3 regions of the Propionispora vibrioides genome follow, and region 3 is predicted to be linked to each of the others. Evidence: riboswitches for the same ligand, from Rfam matches in the RefSeq annotation. Region 3 holds a riboswitch; each other region holds the start of a gene.
What was found. A riboswitch is a leader RNA that binds a small molecule or an ion and turns the genes downstream of it on or off. The one in region 3 is predicted to bind cyclic di-AMP.

Region 1 (7,717 bases), on a different contig from region 3:
GTCCAAGGGCGAAATTGCCCTGATGATCACTCTGCTCAGAGAACGGCTCAAGGACCGGCTGATTACCGATCATAATGAAGCCATGCTGGAGGAAGATCTCTTAATTCAGGAAGAGTTGATTGACAACATGCTGCAGAGCATGAAGCAAAAAGAAATTGTCCAAAGCTTAATCGGTATCCGCGAGGACGGACGTGTGCTGGTGTTTAACAAATAGCGGTCCGCTTTTGACAGGGATCAGGAAACGGGTGTATTTTTCTAAATGCTTCCGTTTTTTCGCTTTGTTAAATTTATAAAATATTTCCAAATAAAAAAGGAATTATTTGGTCAGGTAACGAATACCACATAAAATAGGACTTTAACTTTGCGTTTTAATTAAAGGAGGGTACTTAAACATGGAAGTCTTGAAGGTATCAGCAAAATCCAATCCTAATTCCGTAGCAGGCGCCTTGGCTGGAGTGCTTAGAGAACGTGGTGGTGCAGAGATTCAGGCCATCGGTGCGGGCGCTCTCAATCAAGCAGTTAAAGCAGTAGCAATTGCAAGAGGTTTTGTAGCTCCTCACGGTGTTGATCTCATCTGCATCCCTGCCTTTACCGATATCCTGATTGACGGAGAAGAACGTACCGCCATGAAATTGATCGTAGAGCCGCGCTAATAGCTAATATGAGTAAAACCTGTTCTGTTGAACAGGTTTTACTGTTTTATCTTTGCAAAATATGGCATACTATTCTATATAGCCGGGTGTTGGGGAAAGAAACCTGACGGTGATTTTCTTCACCTTGTGGCAACGTAACAGGCCATTGTGGAAGCACACCGGTCGAACTGACGCTATAGGAGTGAGACGATGCATATCTACGTGGAAATAAAAGAGCAGCTGGGGCAAGTGGCTTGTGATAGCCTGCTTGTCGGGCTGTATCAGAATATGAAGGTAAGTGGCTCGTATCTGGAGGAAATTGATAAGGCACTGGCAGGCTATGTCACTGAACTGCTCAGCCGCCAGCCGAAATGCGGTGAATTTGGCGAGATCCATTCACTCTATACCTGCGGGAAATTGGCCGCTAAACATATTATTTTCATTGGCCTGGGCAACAAAGAGAAGCTGACGGCCGGGAAAATCCGCCAGGCGGCGGGAACGGCTATCCGGGCGGCCCAAAAGGCCAATGCCCGGCGGGTACTGGCCGCCTTGTACCGGGGAGAGGAGACCCTGCCTGACGCGGTGCAGGCGATGGTAGAGGGCAGCTTGCTTGGCTTATACAGTTTTGACTATTATAAAACGGAGAAAAAGGCTAAGGCAGAAGTCTGTGTGACGGAATTGGGCCTGTTGGCCGAGAGCCAGACGGATATCGCCAAACTTAGCCTTGCAGTGGAAAAGGCACAAATCATTGCGGAAAGCATAAGCCTGGCCCGGGATTTGGTCAATCATCCCGGTCAGGTCATGACTCCCACCAAAATGGCCTGGCATGCGTCTCAGATCGCGAAGGAAGGCCGGATGGAGCTTACTGTACTGGATAAAGGCGCCATGGAGAAACAGGGCATGCACGCCTTGCTGGCGGTGGCTCAGGGCAGCGTGCAGCCGCCGGCGTTTATCATACTAAAATATACGGGCAATAAAAAAAGCAGCAGCTATGTTTCTTTTGTCGGCAAGGGAATCACCTTCGACAGTGGTGGCATTTCGTTGAAACCCAGCGAAAATATGGGGGACATGAAGGGTGATATGGCCGGCGGCGCCGCTGTATTGGCAGCCATGTACGCTATTGGACGGCTGGGTCTGCCGGTTAATATTCTCGCTTTGGTGCCCTGTACAGAAAATATGCCGTCCGGCTCAGCCGTAAAGCCCGGTGATGTGATTTCCTCCCTTGGCGGCAAAACCATTGAGGTCGTCAACACCGACGCCGAGGGCCGGCTGATTCTGGCCGATGCCGTTGCTTATGCGGTAAAACAGAAAGTTGAGAAAATCATTGATCTGGCCACGCTGACCGGCGCCTGTGTCGTGGCGCTGGGTAATGTCGCCTCCGGGCTTATTACCAATCAGCCGGAATGGTGCAACCAGGTCAAGGCAGCCGCGGCGGCTGCCGGGGAAAAAGTGTGGGAAATGCCTCATTTCGAGGAATATGAGGAGCAAATCAAGAGCGATATTGCCGACCTGAAAAATTCCGGCGGCAGAATGGCCGGCATGATCACGGCAGGACTGTTTATCGGTCATTTTGTTGAAGCTATTCCCTGGGTTCATATGGATATTGCCGGTACTTCGGATACGACAAAAGCTAAGGGGGATCAGGCCAAAGGCGGTACGGGTGTGGGAGTGCGTACGCTGGTGGAGTTGGCTTATAGCCTGGCTGAAGCCTGATGAAGGCAGACTTACATATTCATACTACCGCTTCCGATGGCCGCTATACTCCCACTGAAATTTTACGGCAGGCACGGGAAGCCGGATTACGCTATATCGCCATTACCGATCATGACACGGTAGACGGACTTTTATTGCTGGAGCAGCAGAAAAACTTAGCACCGGACGACGCATTGACGCTGATTCCCGGCATTGAATTCAGCACCGATCTGCCCGGTCATGAGGTTCATATTTTAGGTTATCATATTGATATTCACCAACCGGAGTTAAGCGAGCAACTGACGCTGTTGACCCAAAGCCGCCGGACGCGTACCCGGCGTATTGTTGAAAAGCTGGTAGCGCTTGGGTTTGATATTACCTATCAGGAGGTGCTGGACATTGCCGGAGCGGCGACCTCCATCGGCCGTGCCCAGATATCGAAGACACTGGTGGCCAAAGGCTATTTCCCTACCGTCGGTGACGTGTTTGAGAAACTTTTAGCCACGGGAGGACCGGCCTATGTCCCCCATGACAAACTTTCTCCGGCCAGTGTGATTGCTTTGATCAAAAAGGCCGGTGGTGTGGCTGTATTGGCTCATCCAGGGCTGGTCGGCGATGACCAGGTTGTTCTGGCAGTCATCCAGGCTGGCATTGATGGGTTGGAAGTGTACCATCCCAGACATGACGCCGAACATATAGAACAATACCTCGCATTGGCCCGGCGCCACCGGTTGCTTGTTACCGGCGGGTCGGACTTTCACGGGATTCCCGGTCGTTTTCCTGAGACGCTGGGTATTGTCGCCGTACCGGCGTCATTGGCTGAACATCTTTGCTCCCCGAGGGGGTAGTGGTGTGGACCACTAAGATTTCAGGAGGATGCTAATGGATACAGAAGTCAGCCTGATTACAGACTTGCAGGCTCGCATCCGCGAGCTGGAGGATAAGGTCGAGGCACTCCGGCTAAGCCGGCGGGTGCTGATGAATTTGCTTGACTTGCTGGAACGAGAAAAAAGTGAACAATTGTCAAAGCTGGCATTGCAAAATGAGAAACTGCTACGGAATAACACCCGGTATGCGCGTAAACTTATGCATTACACTACTCGCATAACCGAGTTAGAACGGCAAGTGCAGAACAATTTCCATAGGCCCACTTGACAACACCTTGGAAGGTGTTTATTTTTTATGTATAGAGAATTTTTAAGAGCAGGCTTGGAGGGCAGCCAGTGGATGTAATTGCATTAGTGGGACCGAGTGGAACCGGTAAGAGTCATCGTGCGCTCATCGTGGCACATGAACATGCCGCGGATGCCATCATTGATGATGGCATTTTGATAAAAGACAGTAAAATTATCGCCGGCTATTCGGCGAAGAAAGAACCGAGTAAGATTAAAGCTGTGCGGCGGGCCATTTTTATGGAGCCCGAGCATGCCGAAAAGGTACGGGCGGCTATTGCCGAAGTACGGCCGTCCCGTATTTTAATCTTGGGCACTTCGGAAAACATGGTGCAGAAAATTGTCGATGCCTTGCAATTGCCGTCGATTAGCAAGACTATTTTTATTGAAGACATTGCTACAAAAGCCGAAATCGCCAAAGCGCGGGAAAGCCGTCTAAAAGAGGGAAAACATATCATACCGGTGCCTACCATTGAATTGAAACCTCATTTCTCCGGCTACATGATCGACCCTTTGGAAATATTCTTTAAGAAGCCCCAGGCCAAGCGGCGAAATAAGCTGGGCGAAAAGTCGATTATCCGCCCCACCTTTAGTTATTATGGCAAGCTTTTAATTTCCGATGCGGCCATCGCTTCGATTGTGGATTTTGTGGCAACCAATGATACCTCAATTAGTAAAACCGGGCAAATTAATATAAAAAATTCCCATGACCGGGAGACCGGCATATCCATTTCACTGGATGTTACCGTCCGGTATGGCAGTGTGCTCCGGGAAGTGGTCTATGATGCCCAGTGCCGGATAAAGAGTGTGGTTGAGTTTATGACCGGTCTATTGGTCAAGGATGTCAATATAGCGATCAAGCGGTTAAGTGTAGAATAAGACATTTGGTGGTGTTTATCCTGAGCAAAGTATTGTGTGATGATCTGGTTTTGTTTTCCGGTTATGCCAAATTGCCAATTGGCATAACCGCCAATGAGATATATAAGGTTGTGGGAATTGTCGTTCTGGTGAAGGTGGCGACAGGAGAAATTGTGGAGGCCGACTGTACATTGGCTACTAAACTGGCCAGAAGGCATATTGCGGACTCATTGGTCGGCTACAGCCTGAAAGACGGCGTTGATGAACTGGTACATTTGATTGACCGGATTTATCAGGGCGGCGCTAAAAAGTCGCTGATTACGACGCTCCGGATTATTTATGACAAATATCGGAGTTATACCGAAGAACACCATGTACAGCCTGCCGAATAAGCCCTGACTGTTTTATATGGCGATTTAGGCCAAAGCATGGACATTGACAGGCGGGAAGGCTTGGATTATTATAATATATAATGCCGAATCCTTATAGGTACGGGGGGACCACTAAATATACAGGGGTGAATCCGGTTATCCGGAAGGGTTCTCTATTCCTTCTCTTTTACCCTAACCCGACAGCTAACCTCGGAGGCAGAAGCCGCAAGGGATATTGCCCTGGTCTTTTTCATGGCAGTTAGCTTGGGGCGAGTAAAGAGAGGTGGTACGATTGAGGAAATTTTTCCTTACAGCAGTGTTCGTCTGCATACTGCTTGCCATACATGCCGTTGTGTTTGCCGCGCCGGGAGATACGGCGCTCAAAGTGGGCATGCGTGGTGATGACGTGCAGGTATTGCAGAAACTGTTGACTGACGCCGGGTTTTATCAGGGGCCTATTGACGGGGTGTTTGGCAATGGGACGCTCCGGGCGGTTACGGAGTTCCAGATCAGCAACGGATTGGCTGTGGACGGGGTTGCCGGCAGCGAAACCTTTGCTTATCTGAATCGTGGCGGCACCGGCTCGGATACCAGCCGCTACAGCCGCTCAATCAGCATGCGGGCCTCCGGCTATAGTGCGTTTGATCCCGGTAATTCCAGTTATACAGCTCGTGGTACTCAATTGCGCAAGGGCCTAGTTGCAGTGGATCCCAATGTGATTCCCTTAGGAACCCGTTTATACATACCAGGATATGGATATGCTATCGCCGATGATACAGGCGGAGCAATTCGTGGTAACGTAATCGATTTAGCGTTTGACAGTCATGCCGATGCCCTGCGGTTTGGCAGGCAGCAGGTAACTGTATACATTATTGATTGACAGGCTGGTGCCTGTTTCTTTTTTTTTATTTTATTAACAAGCCGGAAGGGAGGGACATGTATGAAGTCCATTATGCTTATTCATGCCAATGCGCAATTACCTGTTGTGATACACGAAGGCACTTCCAACCAGGTACTAATTATTTGTCATGGTTTTCGTGGTTCCAAGGAAGGCGGCGGCCGGGCGGTTGCCCTGGCGGAGGAAGTCGTGAAGCTGGGTTTGTCGGTGGTACGTTTCGATTTTACTCCTCTTGGTCCGTTGACGCAGCAAATTGATGAACTGGCGGCAGTGGCGGCGTTTGCCCGGCGGGAGATCGCCAGCAGGCTGGTGCTCCTGGGACGCAGTATGGGCGGCAGCGCGGCGTTAACCTATGCTGCGGCGCAGCCGGAGGGAATCAGCGGGCTATGCCTGTGGGCGGCACCATCAAATCTGGAAGAAACTTTCCGGCTGGCTTTACAGGAGAACTACCAACGGCTTTTGGCGGGGAAGACGGTACACGTTACCGATTCCTATGGCCGTAGTTCACTGACGCCTGCCTTTATCCAGGACTTTGCCGATTATGATTTGCTGCAGGCTGCCCGTTCGCTTAAGGGCATTCCTGTTCTTGTTCTTCATGGGACGCAGGATGAGACCGTCCCCTTTGCTCAGGCGGAAACCTTATATCAACAGCTTGTCGGCAGAAAGGAACTGGTTGCCGTACCGGGCGGTGACCATCAGTTGCACGCTTTTTACCGGGAAACGACAGCAGCCATATTGAAATGGATAAAATCGCTGCAATCAAGCATACTAGAAAAGCGCCCTAAACGGTAGTTGCAGGGCGCTTTTTCTTAGCCAACTGACTGGTCAAAGCTTTTAGCAAGCCTGGAAAAGTGCTGATTTAATGAGCTTGCCGGCGGGGCAAGAGCTGTTTTCGGCTGGTAATCAAGCTAAACTTAGAGGAACGTTAAGTTCTTCAAGGTCTACTGATGCCACCAGACGGTCAAAGTTCCGTCAGAATGCTGCGTGAATAGAATCAGTGTTTCACTCAAGGCAGCCGGCAGTAATGGCTGCTCTTTGGAGTTTAAGGCTGGCCGGTCTTTTAAAAAGGAGTGTATGCTGCGTGGATTTATCGAATAATATGCTGGCTCTGCTACTGGCGCTTTTGTCGGGCATATTTATGGCCATTCAGGGTTCGCTAAACGCGGCGCTGAGCAAGGTAATCGGTCTTATTGAAACCACCTTTGTCGTGCATTTTATTGGTACGGTCATTTTGCTGCTACTCCTGTTTGTCTTTAAAATGGGCAAAGGCAGTCTGGCGGCCATGCCGGAAGCACCCTGGTATGTATACCTGGGTGGCGTGATCAGTGTATTTATTATCTATCTGGTGGCCGCCAGCATACCCAAAGTCGGCATGGCTAACGCAACGACGGCCATTATCGTCGGCCAGGTGCTGACGGCCATTATTATTGACCATTACGGCGGCTTTGGCTTGGAGCATATGGCCTGGGAATGGAACGATCTGGCCGGCCTGTTTTTGCTGACTGTGGGCGCTTATCTATTGCTAAAATAACAAATAAATAAGCCGCTGCTTGACAACTCTTGTTTTTCATACTATAATGTGAAATGTCTTAAGGGGTTATAGCTCAGTTGGTTAGAGCGCTTCGTTGACATCGAAGAGGTCAGAGGTTCGAGTCCTCCTAACCCCACCATAGAGAATGATAAGCAGTACAAGGCTCCATGAGCTCTGTACTGCTTTTTGTTTTGCTTAAAAAACTACTTAGAAATATCAAAATGTTGCTATTTTGTTGCTACTGCGCTTCTTTGATATTGTAGGAAGATAGATTTTACGATGCTTGAAGCGCTCTAACCAACTGAGCTATGCAGGAGTTCGAATGTATTAATCAAATTAGATTAAGATAAGGAGGAGAATTTATGTCGCAGAGTGAATTTGACCTGGAGAATTTATCAAACTTAATTAATAATTTGAATAAGGTACTTCTTCCTACAGTAGAAACTTGTTTGCAAATTCAATACTAGATATTTGTTGGAGCTCAAGCTATACAAAGATATATTAATAATAATCCTGCCTTAACTGAAGGGATTAAGAACGCAGTAATGGCAGCAGCAAATATG
Region 2 (7,717 bases), on a different contig from region 3:
GCCGACAGCTCCCCAATATTCACTGTCTTCGCCGAACTTTTCGGCATAGGCTCGCATGGCCACTTCCACCGCCAGACAGTGCTTCAGCAAGACAGGGCTTGCTACATGGCGATTCAGTGTTTCCCAGGCTTTTTCTCTTGAAATATCCATATGCATTCACATCCTTCTTAAAATATATAGTAAAGTCAAGAACGTGTTTTCAAACTATCCGCAACATCTCGCAACAGTGCTTGCTGTGCCATATTTCGTTAAATTTAAGAGACATTATTCTCTCAAAAAATTACTTTGGCCGGCGCAAAAAGCACTCGCCATGAACTATTGAGCTAGTTTGAAAACGCCCCCTAATAAACTTACCAATTTTTATCTAAAGTCGGACCGGCTTTATATTTATATTCCAGACAATAGGCTCATACAGTGTAAACAGAAAGACTAGCGGGAGGGATGGCATGGATAGCCTGATTTCTGTTATAGCTGGAGTCGGTCTGATGCTTGGCGGCATCTTTCTCATGCGGGCAAGCCTCCGGCACTTCCTTTTACACCGTATACAGCGTCTGTTATATAAACTGACCGTTACTCCCTGGCGCGGCCTGCTGTTCGGCACAGCCGCCGCCGCCCTGATGCAGAGCAGCAGCGCCTTAACCATGATAACCATTGGCCTGGTGAGCGCAAACTATTTGTCCTTTTACCAGTCGCTAGGAATTATTCTGGGCGCTAATATCGGCACCTGCACGACCGTACAACTGATGACACTGAGTGTTTCCGGCACCTATGCCATGCCTTGCTTAGCGGCATCCCTGCTGATCCTGTTGCTATGCAAAAAGCTGCGCTATCCGGCTATGTTTCTGGCGGGCATCTTAAGCCTGTTTGCCGGACTGGACTATTTATCCGGCGCCTTAGGAAATCTAGCACAATACAGTGCGATTTTACAATGCCTGGCGGCCGCCAGGGATAATCCCTTTTATGGAATTGTCGGCGGTATTCTGATTACCGTGCTTTTTCAGTCAAGCAGCGCCGCTACTGGCGTATTGATGGTGCTGGCAAGCGAAGGCTTTCTCTCCCTGGAAACAGCGGCTTACATTATCTATGGCAACAATATCGGTTCTTGCCTGTCTTCACTCTTAGTAGGGGCCGCCTCGCCGCTGGCGGGCAGACGGGTGGCTGTCGCCCACCTGCTGTTAAACGTGTTGGGCGCCCTTATTGCCTTGCCGTTTACCCCCTTACTCACTTGGACGGCCAAAGCCTGCAGCAATGATTTCAGCACCCAAATCGCCTGTATCCATACGATTTTTAATATTGCTTCTTCGGTTGCCGTACTGCCTTTTACCAGACAATATGCCCGCCTGATTATCTGGCTGGTCCCGGAAAAATAAGAAACCGTTGATTTAATGAGCTTGTCGGCCCGGCGAGAGATTTTGGGGCTGGCAAGGAAGTAAAACCGTAGGAATAGCGGTCCCTATTCAAGATTTTGCTGACGCAGCCAGACGGATACGCAGTGTGAATAAATCAGTGGTTCCCCGGGCAATGGACTATGCTTTATTTTCACGCCAGGTCTGCACCACCGCTATCAGGACGTACAGAATAATCGCAGTCATGACTATGGTTCCGCCGGGAGCAATATCCAGATAGAAAGAAGAAAGCAGGCCGGCCGTAACCGACAGGACAGAAAAGCCAACCGCCCAGCCCAACGTTGCTTTAAAGCCGAGCCGCAGGGAATGTGCTGCCGCCACCGGTACAATCATCAGGGCGCTGACCAGCAAAATGCCGACAATCGTCATACCGACTACGACAACCAAGGCCGTCAGGATGCTAAAAATCATATTGACCCGACCGGTATCAATCCCACTGACATTGGCAATGTCCTCATTAAACGAAGACAGCAGCAAAGGCTTGTGCCAAACAAATAAAATACCGCTCACCAGCAGACCGGCCGCCGCAATTAAGCCGACGTCCTGCAGAGAAACCGTGACAATGCTGCCAAACAGAAAGCTTAGTAAGCCCGAGCTGGGCATCTTCGTCATAGTACTGAAAATAATGGCCATAGCTACACCGGCATAAAAAATAATGGCTAACCCCATGTCGGAATACTGGGCGTGCCGGCGTCTGGTCAATTCAATGCCGACCGCTCCGCCAAGCGTCAGGAGCAATGCCCCGGCCATGGGATAGATGCCGGCCAAATGCCCGGCGGCAACTCCGGCAAAGGCAATATGCCCCAGGCCGTCACCGATCAGCGACTGCCGGCGGACTACAACAAAAATACCGATCAGCGGGCACAAAAAAGCGGTAATCAACCCTGCCGCCAGCGCCCGCTGCATAAAATCATATTGAAAAAATTCCAAACCTTTCACCTCTTTACTGTACCTTGCGTCATTTAAAACATAGGATAAACTTGTACGGATTTTTTGTCCCACCAGGCGGAGGAGCCGTGCCTATCGGACATAGGTAAGGTGACGACAACAAAGCGGGTGGAAAAAGTTACAAGATTATCCATGTATGTAAGATCAATACCACATATGGCGTCCTTGGGAATGGGTGGCACGAAATTCCTGGCTGTTGCCCAAAAAGCATAAGCCCCGGTTGATACAAGCCACATTGGTTGCCCAGGCCGCCGCCTTTTCAATATCATGGGACACCATGATCACGGTGATGCCCAAGTTCTTGTTCAATGTCCCCAATAATTCATAAATTCGCTGACTGGCGGCATAGTCAATCCCACTGGTAGGTTCATCTAAAAGAAGCAGGCCGGGGTTGCCGGCCAACGCCATAGCCACCATTACCCTTTGCTGCTGGCCGCCGGACAACTCACCAATGCGGCGATCACGCAAATCACTGGCCTGCACCAGTTCAAGCATATGTTCCACAATATGTTTAACCACTTTTTTCGGCTGTCTTTTCTGCCGGGTTCCCGCAATCAAGCCCAGTTCGACAACCTCACTGACCGTAATCGGAAAATCAGCTGTGTTTTTTCCATAATTTTGCGGTACATAACTAACCAAACCGCCTAGCCGCGCCGCTTTGGCCACCTGCCCGTTAATCAGCACCTCACCCCGGTCAGGCGTTAAAATACCGGCGATAATTTTCAGAACGGTACTTTTACCTGCTCCGTTAGGTCCAAAAATCATCAGAAAATCCTTTGCCGCTACCTGCAGTGAAATATTCTCCAATACCGGCTCACTGCCGTAAGCAAAAGTAATATTGTTCAAACAAACTTCACACATTCCGCTACTCCTTTACCGTCAGTCTGCAATCCGCACAAATTCCAAACAGTTCCACCGTATGCCGCACCAGTTCATAGCCGTGGCCGTGCAAGAGTTCCAACAAATGCTGATTGACCGGGCAAAAATCGATACAAACCGCCTGACCGCATTTTACGCACACCACATGATGATGGTGGTGATCAGCGGCGGCAAGCTCATAACGGACACCCTCTTTACCTGTGCTTTTGATGGGAATGAGCACACCTAACTCAACCAGGACACTGACATTACGGTATACCGTATCCAGGCTGATGTTCGGATAAGCCTCGCGAACACTGTGCCAGATGCTGGTTACCGTAAGCGGCTCCGTCGACTCATAAACCTGCTTGATAACAGCCCGGCGCTGCGGGGTTAGCCGGCACCCCTGCTCCTTAAGTCTTATTACTATATTTTCCATTTATTGCCTCATTCTTTCTTCATAAAAATAAATATATAAGAAAAGCTCCGGCCATCGCCAGGCGCTTTCGACAAATCATCGTATAGCTGAAAAAATAATGGGGAAGCCGCAGCCTCCCCCAAACGATAATTATACTATGCGGCGAGCTCCGATATAGCGGGCTCCCCAATAACCGCTGCCTAGTTGGTCAGTGACTACGCCACGGCTGGACGTCGCACTGATAAAAGTGCCATTCCCCAAGTAAATACCCACGTGAGAAGGTCCCGGAGCGTATGTAGAAAAAAATACCAGATCGCCTGGCTGCAACCGGCTATAGGAAACAGCCTGTCCCATGCCGAAGTCATCATCGGCTGTCCGCGGCAGATATACACCGCTTTGAGCAAAGACAAACTGGACATAACCGGAACAATCGAACCCGCCAGGGCTGGTTCCTCCAAACTGGTACGGAACCCCTGCATAACTCAGGGCATTTTGGATAATTCGCCGTGCCATAACACTTGACCCATCGCGGCTTACCGGAATCTCACGGCCCATCAGAAGACGGTAGGTTTGATACCCGACGACACCATCCGCTTCCAATCCGTGGTCACGTTGGAAAGCCATCACGGCACCCACCGTTCGGGAACCAAAACTCCCATCCGCTTCGCCGGCATTATAGCCAAAGTCGTTCAGCTTTGACTGAATGGCGGCAACCTCCGGTCCGGTATCACCTTTTTCAAACGCCGCGGCAGCACAGGTAACAGAAAACATGCAAAACGCCAACACAAAAAACACAAAAAAACGAGACACTTTACCCATGTACGGCTCCTCTCACAGCCTCCGAGGTTAGCTGACGGGTTAGGGTTGAGGTTCTCCCTACTCAAAAAAATGAGTTTCACCCCTTACAAACGGTTCCCCCGTACCTGAGCTGGATTCGGCTTTATCGCTCACAAAGAACAAATATTCAATATTTTTACATAAACTCCTGCCAAAAAATGCGTAATATTCCTACAAAAATATATTTTTTTCAAAGGACCGGCCGCTTACTTTTTCTTTTCCGGCAGTTCAGCCCGGAGCCAATACAAAGGACGCTGCTTTACTTCTTCAAAAATCCGTCCTACATATTCACCGATGATACCCAGCCCCAGCAGTTGTATCCCGCCCAGCAAAGACACGCTGGCTGTGGCCGTACTCCAGCCTGGCACCGCCTCGTTGGTAAAAACCTTAATATAGATGACATGTACCGCAATGCAAAAACTAATAAAGGAAAATACTATACCAATATAAAAAGCCATCCGCAACGGCAGTTTGGAATAGGCCGTGATGCCGTCCAACGCAAAATGCATCATTCGCCGCACCGAGAATTTGGATTTGCCGGCAAACCGTTTTGGCGCGATAAACTCAATCTGCACCTGCCTGTAGCCGATGGCGCCGACCATCCCCCGGATAAAACGGGCCCTTTCCCGGAAACGCCGGAAACTTGCCACTACTTGTTTATCCATCAGGCGAAAATCCGAACCGCCCTCCTGGACATGCACCTTGGACATAGCGTTCATCAGCTTGTAAAACATTCCTGAGGTAAAGTTCTTAAACCAGGGAACCCCCTCCGTCGTTTTCCGGATGGTTTGGACGACCTGAACCCCCTCTTCCCACTTGCCGATCAACAGCGGCAATAGCTCCGGCGGATGCTGCATATCGCCATCCATGGTAATTACGGCGTCGCCTGCAGCATGGTCAAGCCCGCAGGTCAACGCTACCTGGTGTCCAAAGTTGCGAGCCAGCAGAAGAGCCCGGACCCGCCCGTCCCGCTGAGTTAATACATCCAGCAATAGCGGCGTCCTGTCGGTTGAACCGTCATCCACAAAGATCAGTTCGAAATCATAGCTTAGTGGCGTCAATACTTCACATACCGTATCATAAAAAATCTCTATATTGTCTTCTTCATTAAAAACCGGCACCACCACCGACAACAAAGCCATGACCATATCACCCTGCATTTCATCCGCAAAATAACTTCTTTATACAAACTAATTCTTTAAATCCTGTCTAAGCACCGAAGCGCCTTTTAAATACAGGTGCTTGATTTCTTTTTGCGGCACTTCGGTATTCCACAAAATCAGCACCCGGATACAGCGCGCCACCCCTTCCGGATTATCAATTTCCAGCGTCCCGAACAGCGGAACTTCGGACCAGCCCATTGCCCTGGCACCGGCCGCCGGAAAAGCGGCGTTGATATCCGGGGTAGAACTGAAGATAACCGCACCGATATCTTCTATATCAATTTTATTTTCCTCCACAATAAGCGCGAGCAGTTCTGCGACATTCGCAAAAATCTCCTCCCGTTCGTTTCTCTCCACTGTAGTAGCTCCCCTGACGCCACGCAACAAAGATGTACAACCCCTTCCACAACATTACATTTATTTAATTAGGAATATACTTTATTTCGGCATTCGTCCGGCAAATCCTCTTGTTTTCCTTAAAGAAACGCTGATTTAATAAGCCTGGCGAGATTTTTTCATCTGACAAGAACATAAATCACAAAAACAGTTGGGCTATTTTAAGGTTTACTGACAACGCCAGGCAGAAAAAGCTCCGCCGGAACATGGCGTACGAATAAGTCAGCCGCTCCTTAAACATCACCTATTATCTTGCCCGGCTAGCCGCTAAACATACCCCAGTGCTCTGACCGGATCAAAAATTTGGCTATCTTACGCAGACTTTTCCGCCCTGTGCCGTTGTCGTCGCCTTACATATGTTCGATATGTAAGGCTCCTCCGCCTCGCAGTGCGAAAAAATCTCCGCAATCTAACCTTACATTTTAATCCGGTCAGAGCACTAGCATAACAGCAAATTAAATCTTATATGTTTTCCAATGATTTATGTTATAATAATTGGGGTATAAAACTATGCGGTGATTGTATTTGAAGGAGGTTGTCACACTCAGCATGTATGACGACGAAGCTAACAATAAGAATAAAAATAAAAAAAACCAGCGTTCTTCACCAAAGTTCTTTTCAAAACTGACTGTCATTGCCATCATTGTGTTTATCGTTATCATTGCCGGTGCCGGCATCGGCTTTTTAACGGCCAGCATTCAGACTATGCCGGGACTAAAAGGCGATATCCGTCCGGCGGCCTCTTCCCAGGTATTTGATATTCATGGCAAACCGATTGCCACTATCCATTCGGCCGAAAACCGGCTTCCTGTTTCCATCAATAAAATACCCAAAGATCTGCAAAACGCTTTCATTGCCACCGAAGATGCCCGCTTTTACCAGCATATCGGCGTCGATCCCAAGGGGATTTTACGCGCCGTCTGGGCCAATATTACCAATCGCGGTGTCTCCGAGGGCGGCAGCACTATTACCCAGCAGTTGGCGAAAAATGCCCTGCTGACCCAGGAGCAGACTATTAAGCGAAAAATCCAAGAGGCCTTTTTGGCCCTGCAAATTGAACAGCAATATACCAAAACCGAAATTCTGGAAATGTACCTGAATCATATTTATTTTGGCCAGGGTGCTTACGGCGTACAATCGGCCGCCCAGGTATATTTCGGGAAAAATGTGGAAGATCTGACCTTGGCCGAATGTGCCATGCTGGCAGGCATTCCCAAGAGCCCTAACTATTACTCACCGCTTAACAACCTGAAAGCCGCCACCGAGCGGCAGGCCACCGTGCTGGAGCAAATGGTCAAATACGGCTATATTGACAACGCCACGGCCGCCAAAACGCAAAAAGAAAAGCTTGTGCTCAACTCTCATGCCGCGCAAAACAACATGTCCGATACGGCGCCTTATTTTGTTGATTATGTTTTGCAGCAGCTCATTGATAAATATGGTGCCAATGCGGTGTATAAAGACGGCTTAAAAATATATACTACCCTGGACCTTGACATGCAGACCGCAGCGGAAGCGGCGATGAAGCAGCTTCCTACCGTCCGCACCGACAGCAACGGCATTCAACAGCCCCAGGGAGCCCTGGTCGCCCTGGACCCTCACACCGGCTATATTAAAGCTATGGTCGGCGGCAGAGGCAACGATCAGTTCAACCGGGCCATTATGGCCGAAAGGCAGCCTGGCTCGGCTTT
Region 3 (7,717 bases):
TGGGAGACATGATCGCTGAAGGAAAGGCTGAGGTTTGCTGCCATTTTTGTGCGGAAAAATACCAATTTAACCGTCAGGAACTGGAAGCATTATTAAAATAAGCAGATATAAAATAAGGCTATAGCCAATACTGGCTATAGCCTTTATTTTTGAGAAAAAAATAAAGAGCTAACAGATGTTAACCCTTTATGCACTACTTATATAGCACGTTGGATTTTGCCGGAACGCAGGCAGCGAGTGCAAGTATTGACTCGTTTTACTTGGCCGCTAACAACAGCTTTGACACGTTGAATATTGGGCTTCCAGCTACGCTTTGTTTTTAAATGGGAGTGGCTGACATTGAATCCGCTTTGCTCACCCTTACCACAGACTTCACAAACATTTGCCATCTATATACACCTCCTCTAATGAAGACACGCTTATAAACCAAACATAGATATTTTAACATAAGAGAGTAACTTTGCGCAAGGGATTGTTCCTAAAATTATGGAATAACTTTGAAACTTTATGTGGACAGCAGGATTTTAACTAAGCTTTAGGGAAAATCTATGTAAATAGGTGTTGGGAGGCGTGGCACATGATTACCAAGGATACTCCTATACTGGAAGCGCTTCAGTCGCACCCGCAGGCTCGAAAAATTTTTGCTTTATACGGAATGAGTTGCATTGGCTGCATGGGTTCCGCCAGGGAAACTATTGCCAGTGGAGCCAAAATGCATAATATTGATGTAAATGCACTGTTAAGAGAACTAAATCAACCAAAAGAAAAAGAATAGCAAAGTGTCTTACGAGCTTTGCCTAGTCTTTCCGGGGTGATACTTTGATCAAGACGTTGTCAACTGACATCAGATATATGAAAGGAGTGGGAAACGCCAAGGCCGCATTGTTGGCTTCTTTAGGTATCTATACCGTGCGGGATTTAGTGGAGCATTTCCCGCGCCGCTATGAAGATCGCAGCCAAATAAAAAAGATCAGTCAACTGACTGATGGCAATGTGGAAAGCTGCCGGGGAACGGTACTTAAGGTTACGGCTAACAAGACCCGTCGCCTTACTCTGACGAAAATAATTATACAGGATGACAGCGGCAGGGCCGAACTGGTTTTTTTTAATCAGCCCTATTTAAAGACAAAGTATAAAGTCAATATGGAAGTCATGGTCTATGGTAAGGTTCAAACGAAATTTTTTCCGGTGCAAATTATGAATCCGGAAATAGAAATTCTGGATGAGGCAGGGATGCCCTGTGCCGGGACTATATTGCCGGTCTATCCGGCCAATGAGGCTGTCAGCCAACGGTGGCTAAGAAATTTAATTAGACAATCCCTTGATTTTGCTCTGCAACAGCCGTTGGAATCTCTGCCCGCGTCACTTCTACTACAGTATGAGTTACTGGAACGCAAAGAAGCGCTGTTGCAGGTTCATTTTCCCGACAATTGGGAGGTATTGAAAAAGGCGAGGGAAAGACTGGCTTTTGAAGAACTGTATCTATTGCAGTGCGGTTTGTTGTATGCTAAGAATGCCGTGAAAAAAGACGTGCTGGGAATCAAGCATGCTTCTGACGGCAGCTTGGTGGCTCAATTTGAACAACGGCTTCCTTTCCAGCTTACACAGGGACAGCGACAGGCCTTGCTGGAAATCAAAGCGGATATGGAGGAGCCGTTGCCTATGCAGCGGATGGTGCAAGGGGATGTCGGTTCCGGTAAAACGGTTGTGGCCGCTATCGCGTTAGTCAAGACAGTAGAAAATGGCTATCAGGGAGCTATGATGGTGCCCACCGAGATATTGGCGGAACAGCATTATCAGACTCTGGCTGCCCAGCTTGAAGATCTGGGAATTAAAGTGGCGCTTTTAACGGGAAGTCTTGCGAAAGGGAAGCGAAAAGAATTGCTCCAAGCGCTTCAGACCGGCTGCGTTGATATCGTCCTTGGCACTCATGCATTGATTCAAGAAGATGTTTGTTTTCATAAGCTGGGGTTGGTAATCACTGATGAACAGCATCGTTTCGGAGTCCGTCAGCGAGCCAAACTGCAGGCTAAAGGCATGATGCCTGATGTGCTGGTTATGACGGCAACACCGATTCCGCGTACCATGGCTTTAACGGTGTACGGTGATTTGGATGTTTCCTCCATACGGCAGCTGCCGCCCGGGCGAAAACCAATAAAAACCTTTGTCCGCGGTTCGGACCGCAGGCAGCTAGTTTATAAATTTATAGCGGATGAAATAGCTAAAGGGCGTCAAGCCTATATTGTGTGCCCCTTAGTAGATGAATCGGAAAAAATCCAGGCTCAATCGGCGACACAGCTTTATGCAGAACTGCAAGAAACCTATTTTCGGCATATAACCTGCGGCTTAGTTCATGGCAAAATGAAGAACCTGGAAAAGGATGAGATGATGCGCCGGTTTTATGAGGGTAGCATCAAGGTGCTTATTGCCACAACGGTCATTGAAGTCGGTGTCAATGTTCCTAATGCTACTATTATGGTCATTGAAGGGGCGGAGCGGTTCGGTCTGGCGCAACTGCACCAACTGCGGGGGCGGATTGGCCGGGGCGAACATCAGTCCTATTGCATTTTATTGTCAGATAACCCCAATCCAGAATCACAGGAGCGGCTGCAGGTTATGACAAATACCAGTGATGGATTTGCTTTGGCGGAGCAGGATCTTCTGCTGCGCGGTCCCGGTCACTTTTTTGGCGAGCAGCAGCATGGATTGCCGGATCTAAAAATAGCAGATATCGTCAATGATCTTGACTTGTTGCTGAAGGCCAGGAGGGCCGCCTATGAAACGGTTATGCAAACCGACGAATTTGAAAAGGTGCGTCCTTATATAGCAGAACGTTTTTACCATCACTTTGATCAGATTTTTCAATGTTAAGAATTTATGACCGGCTACCGGTCTGTAATCAGGGCAAAAAAAGGGCGGCTTGCGCCGCCGATTATGGGAGAGGAGAAAATTTACATTACTATTATTGCCGGCCATAGAAAATATATGCAGTCCCTTAGCATAAATAATATGTCTGCTGCCTTTTAGCAGCGGTTATTTAGGTGATTCTATGTGGCGCCGCTGCAGTGTACCTGCTAAGAGCATAATATAATCTATCGGCTATTTTTTGGCGCTCTTCGATGAAGGTTTCCAGTGTCTGCGCTTCTTCTGGATTAGTCCACCATTCAGCGGGGATTTTTTGGATAACCTTTCTGATCTGGGGCTTGCTGATTTTTTTAAAGGCCTCCACATAAGGTTTAAAATCCTGCGGCATAAGATAGTTTTTCAATAATACCCGGAAAGCGCGACGGTAATAAATATAAATTTTATTTGCTAAAAAGGTTACCGATTCATTCGTCCATTTTCCTGAGCGGAATAAATGGGAATTATCGATAGCATAGGCTTTACAGTTAGCAGCTTGTGAAACAACCAGTAAATTTTTTCTGTTATTAGTACGGTCAGCGTTGTGAAAGAGATGATCAAAAAATATCACTCCTGCCAATTCATGAAGATTGGTAATCTGTGAAAAGGTATATTTATCAATATAGGTCGCATGGGATATATATTGTGAGGCAAAATGGATGCCTGCAGTAACACCTTCAGCTCGGAGCTGCGGATAGGATTCCAGGAAAGACTCATCAATGGTAAAACACTGGCTGGCGGGAAAACAGAGATTGAGTAAATTACCTAACTGACTTGCCAGTAGTTCACTGATTAATACTTTTGTTCCATAACGGTTGTTTTGGAGCTTGACAATATATATATTGCGGTCGTTGGCACAAAAAAAATGGGGGGATGTCGCTCCGACACCAACGCGTCCCAGATATTCCTTGGCAAACAACATACGTTAACCTCCTGGGAAGAATAGGGAAATAAAAACGACCCGGCTATATGATTAACCGAGTCGCTGGAGTACGGACTTTTAACTTTGTTAGCAACAGCAAACGGTTGATATAGATGTCAGCGATTCAAGATTTACTAGGACAGATCTTACGTCCCTGTTGCTGATGCATTGATCAGTACCAGGAACAAAAATACTGTTGACTGTTAAGAGTGCCAGACAATTGTCTACCGCGCCGAGCGTTCCTTCAAATAAGAAACCGCCCAAAGTTGTAAGCACTACTGTATCGCCGACCATGCGCCTTAACTGACATACCAGATCATGTCCGTCCTGGCGTTGCTCTTCTCCATCACGCTGCCCTAAGCCGATTACGCCGTTAACGTTCAAGGCATTTCCGGAACCGGTGTTATTAAAGGGATCGTTTACAATGCCGGAGCCTTTGGCGATAATTGACCACAGGTCAACTCGCAAGAAGGTCACTTCTCTGATTTCGCCCCCCGGCGTAAGAATTTCAACTTCATTGGATTCTGCCGTTATTGCAGGGGTTAGAAAAGCTATCCGGCAATCCTCAATTGCCTGCAAATTTCCATAATAGGTAAACCCATCAATTCCAAATAGCAATACATCTGTATTGATTTCACGCTCCAGATCTTTAATGAACTCTAGATTACGGATTTCATGTAAAAATCCCATAAACGTTTTCCTCCCTGTGTTAAAAATTATAAACTGACTTACTATACTTTATGAAAAATGGAAGGATAGTGTTCCTTTTTTGGCATATTTCCCTGGTTAAAGCATAACCTAACCGGCAGGGTTGTTAGGGTGAATGACGAATATATTTAGGGAGTCACTGATTTATTCGTACTGTTCGTTCTATCAGGTCTTTTTCCGCCTGGCGTCGTCAGCAAAGCCTCGCGAGAGCACTGCTATTCATAAGGATTTGCTTCCTTGCCAGACGGAAAAATCTTTAGCCAGCCCGACAGGATTATTGAATCAGCGACTCCCAAAGATAAGGAGGAGAGCTATTATGCCGATTGTTCAAATTGATATGTTGGAAGGCCGTTCTACCGAACAGAAAAGAGAACTTGCTAAAAAAATTACGGAGGTAATTGTTGAAACTGCCAAATGCCAGCCCGACGCAGTGACCATCGTAATCCGGGAGGCTGCTAAGCAACATATCAGCAAAGCCGGCGTACTCATGCTGGATAAGTAGTAATAAGTAAAAAAACAGCCCATCGCTTAGCGCGAATGGGCTGTTTTAGCAAGGAGGCACACCCTATGAAAAAGACCTTTGCCAAGGATTTAGAGCGAGCGATAATCGAAGAATTGGAACAACTGAAAAAGCGCACACCGGAATTAACCTGTCTGTGGGACCTGCTGCTTGTATTGCAGGAAGAGTTTATACAAGTGCTGCAAAGTGATGAGCCAGCCAGCCTGGAAATAGGGCGGCTGACTGGTTCAGATGAGGATTGGAAACAAGTCCATGCCTATATTGCAGGAATGGAAGGGGCCGTTTTGCAGCGAGCCATTCCTTTATGGACAATCTATTCCTTATTGGAGCGGGCGGCTCAATATTATCACCAGGCAGGTGTCAATAGCGCCTATCCGAAAGAAAAAGCGTGGTATCTTTCCTTGGAGCAAATAAAACTAATGGAAAAGCGAAAAGTGGGGGGCGCTGTACGGACCGTACATAATCATCTTTGGGGCCAGCTTGGTTTTGCCCCATTCATGATTGGCAAGGAGTAGTGTTTGAAGACACGTCCTAGCAACTTTGTGAGCAAATAGGAGTATATGATGTTATAACGGAGTATACTAATAGTAATTTTGCGTAAATATAGTATACCATATTGAAAGCAGGTTGCCTTTGTTAAGCAGTTACGGTATTATATGTGCATGCCGAATTTCTCTTAAAGAAAACGGGGGAACCATTTTTGGGGTGAATCCGCCAAAGGCGGTAGGGATTATCCTTTGTCCGAACCCGACAGCTAACCTCGCAGGCATATAGAAAGGAGTGTACCGCCATGTTGAATTTTAAAAAAATACTTTTATGGGGTACCATACTAACTGTTTTGCAGATGACTTTTGTTGCACCTGTTACTTTTGCCAAGGCGGCAGCCAAGCCGGATTCTTATACTAAGAAACTGGATATTAAGGCAACCGCGTATGCACCAGGACCACATGATAATGGCAAATGGGGTAATTTGACTCATTTAGGCACTCAGATTCGTCCGGGTGTTATTGCTGTAGACCCTTCGGTTATTCCGCTTGGTTCTAAAGTGTATATTGAGTTCCCTGACGGACAGGGAAAGTATGCGGTGGCGGAAGACACCGGCGGCGCTATTAAGGGAAACCGGGTGGATATTGCTGTTGAGTCGGTGGCAAAGGCCTATGATTTCGGTATCCAACACGTTAAAGTATATGTATTAGAAAAATAATGACTAGATATCATGGATTGGAGGGTTTGTCTTTCAATCCATGATTTTTTTGTCGAAAATAGGTAAAAATTTTTAACTCCTACATAAAAAATGGTAGATTCGGTAAGTTTAAATGTGGTATTATATTATGAAATACACCTGTATTGTTTTCGGGAAGGAGATAATTTAATGTTTGAGGACAAATTTGCCACAAAAGGGTTAACCTTTGATGATGTGTTGTTAATCCCGGGAAGATCCGATATTTTACCGCGGGATGTAGAAGTGAATACCTATCTGACCAGGAATATCAAACTCAACATTCCTATTGTAAGTGCCGGAATGGATACGGTAACAGAAGCACCAATGGCTATCGCCATGGCCAGAGAGGGCGGCTTGGGCGTAATTCATAAGAATATGTCCATTGAAAGGCAAGCCAACGAGATTGATAAAGTAAAACGCTCCGAGCACGGAATTATCGTTGATCCCATCTTTTTATCGCCGGATAACATACTGCAAGACGCGCATGATCTAATGGAAAAATACCATATTTCCGGTGTGCCTGTTACGGTAAATAACAAATTAGTAGGCATTATAACCAATCGTGATTTACGGTTTGAAACTAATTTGACCGCTAAAATCCGTGACTGCATGACACGGGAACATTTAATTACGGCACCTGTTGGCACTTCCCTGGAAGATGCCAAGGAGTTATTGCGTCAGCACCGGATTGAGAAATTACCATTGCTTGATGAAGCAGGCAATTTAAAAGGGCTTATTACCATTAAGGATATTGAGAAGGCTCAAAAATATCCTAACTCGGCGAAGGATGCCAAAGGCCGGTTGCTGGTTGCTGCAGCCGTAGGTGTTGGTGCCGATATGATGGATCGTATTGATGCCATTGTCGCGGCTAAGGTTGATGTCCTGGTAGTGGATACCGCCCATGGCCATTCTAAGGGTGTTTTGGATGCGGTGCGGACCATCAAAGCTGCCTATCCGCAAGTCGATCTTATTGCCGGCAATGTGGCTACGGCAGAAGCCACCCGCGATTTAATAGAAGCCGGTGTGGATGCTGTGAAAGTGGGGATTGGTCCTGGCTCCATTTGTACAACCCGTATTATTGCCGGTATCGGTGTTCCGCAAATCACGGCTGTATATTCCTGTGCGCAGGCGGCCCGTGAATATAATATCCCGGTTATTGCCGATGGCGGTATTAAATATTCCGGTGACATCACTAAAGCGATTGCGGCGGGAGCCAGCGTTGTTATGGTAGGAAATCTACTGGCTGGGACAGAGGAAAGTCCGGGCGAAACGATTATTTATCAAGGGCGCAGCTACAAGGTATATCGTGGAATGGGATCACTGGGAGCCATGGCTGAGGGCAGCAAAGACCGTTATTTCCAAGAGAATATGGACAAGCTGGTACCGGAAGGTATTGAAGGCCGTGTGCCGTATAAAGGTTCTCTGGCGGATACTGTCTTCCAAC

Region 1: linked by a shared signal. The riboswitch ahead of BMW43_RS06025 (3D domain-containing protein) and the one ahead of BMW43_RS21645 (3D domain-containing protein) in region 3 are both predicted to bind cyclic di-AMP.
Region 2: linked by a shared signal. The riboswitch ahead of BMW43_RS05755 (C40 family peptidase) and the one ahead of BMW43_RS21645 (3D domain-containing protein) in region 3 are both predicted to bind cyclic di-AMP.

What each region holds. Positions count from the first base shown of each region.
Region 1 is NZ_FODY01000005.1:82,808-90,524, reverse strand. It holds gene BMW43_RS06060 (hypothetical protein) at 1-214, shown strand, start outside; gene BMW43_RS06055 (stage V sporulation protein S) at 393-653, shown strand; gene BMW43_RS06050 (leucyl aminopeptidase) at 843-2,345, shown strand; gene BMW43_RS06045 (PHP domain-containing protein) at 2,345-3,172, shown strand; gene BMW43_RS06040 (translation initiation factor 2) at 3,207-3,479, shown strand; gene BMW43_RS06035 (Asp23/Gls24 family envelope stress response protein) at 3,548-4,375, shown strand; gene BMW43_RS06030 (DUF3870 domain-containing protein) at 4,384-4,746, shown strand; cyclic di-AMP (ydaO/yuaA leader) riboswitch at 4,818-4,960, shown strand; gene BMW43_RS06025 (3D domain-containing protein) at 5,018-5,605, shown strand; gene BMW43_RS06020 (alpha/beta hydrolase family protein) at 5,666-6,415, shown strand; gene BMW43_RS06015 (DMT family transporter) at 6,705-7,154, shown strand; tRNA gene BMW43_RS06010 (tRNA-Val) at 7,217-7,293, shown strand; gene BMW43_RS06005 (SH3 domain-containing protein) at 7,700-7,717, shown strand, end outside.
Region 2 is NZ_FODY01000005.1:18,563-26,279, forward strand. It holds gene BMW43_RS05730 (HD domain-containing protein) at 1-150, opposite strand, end outside; gene BMW43_RS05735 (Na/Pi cotransporter family protein) at 447-1,370, shown strand; gene BMW43_RS05740 (metal ABC transporter permease) at 1,527-2,336, opposite strand; gene BMW43_RS05745 (metal ABC transporter ATP-binding protein) at 2,499-3,215, opposite strand; gene BMW43_RS05750 (Fur family transcriptional regulator) at 3,220-3,651, opposite strand; gene BMW43_RS05755 (C40 family peptidase) at 3,781-4,449, opposite strand; cyclic di-AMP (ydaO/yuaA leader) riboswitch at 4,451-4,580, opposite strand; gene BMW43_RS05760 (glycosyltransferase family 2 protein) at 4,674-5,609, opposite strand; gene aroH (chorismate mutase) at 5,658-6,017, opposite strand; gene BMW43_RS05770 (transglycosylase domain-containing protein) at 6,576-7,717, shown strand, end outside.
Region 3 is NZ_FODY01000001.1:119,689-127,405, reverse strand. It holds gene hslO (Hsp33 family molecular chaperone HslO) at 1-101, shown strand, start outside; gene rpmB (50S ribosomal protein L28) at 198-389, opposite strand; gene BMW43_RS00705 (DUF1858 domain-containing protein) at 578-775, shown strand; gene recG (ATP-dependent DNA helicase RecG) at 820-2,871, shown strand; gene BMW43_RS00695 (HipA family kinase) at 3,038-3,823, opposite strand; gene BMW43_RS00690 (hypothetical protein) at 3,911-4,513, opposite strand; gene thmT (2-hydroxymuconate tautomerase) at 4,647-5,033, shown strand; gene BMW43_RS00680 (hypothetical protein) at 5,099-5,566, shown strand; cyclic di-AMP (ydaO/yuaA leader) riboswitch at 5,705-5,834, shown strand; gene BMW43_RS21645 (3D domain-containing protein) at 5,842-6,255, shown strand; gene guaB (IMP dehydrogenase) at 6,424-7,717, shown strand, end outside.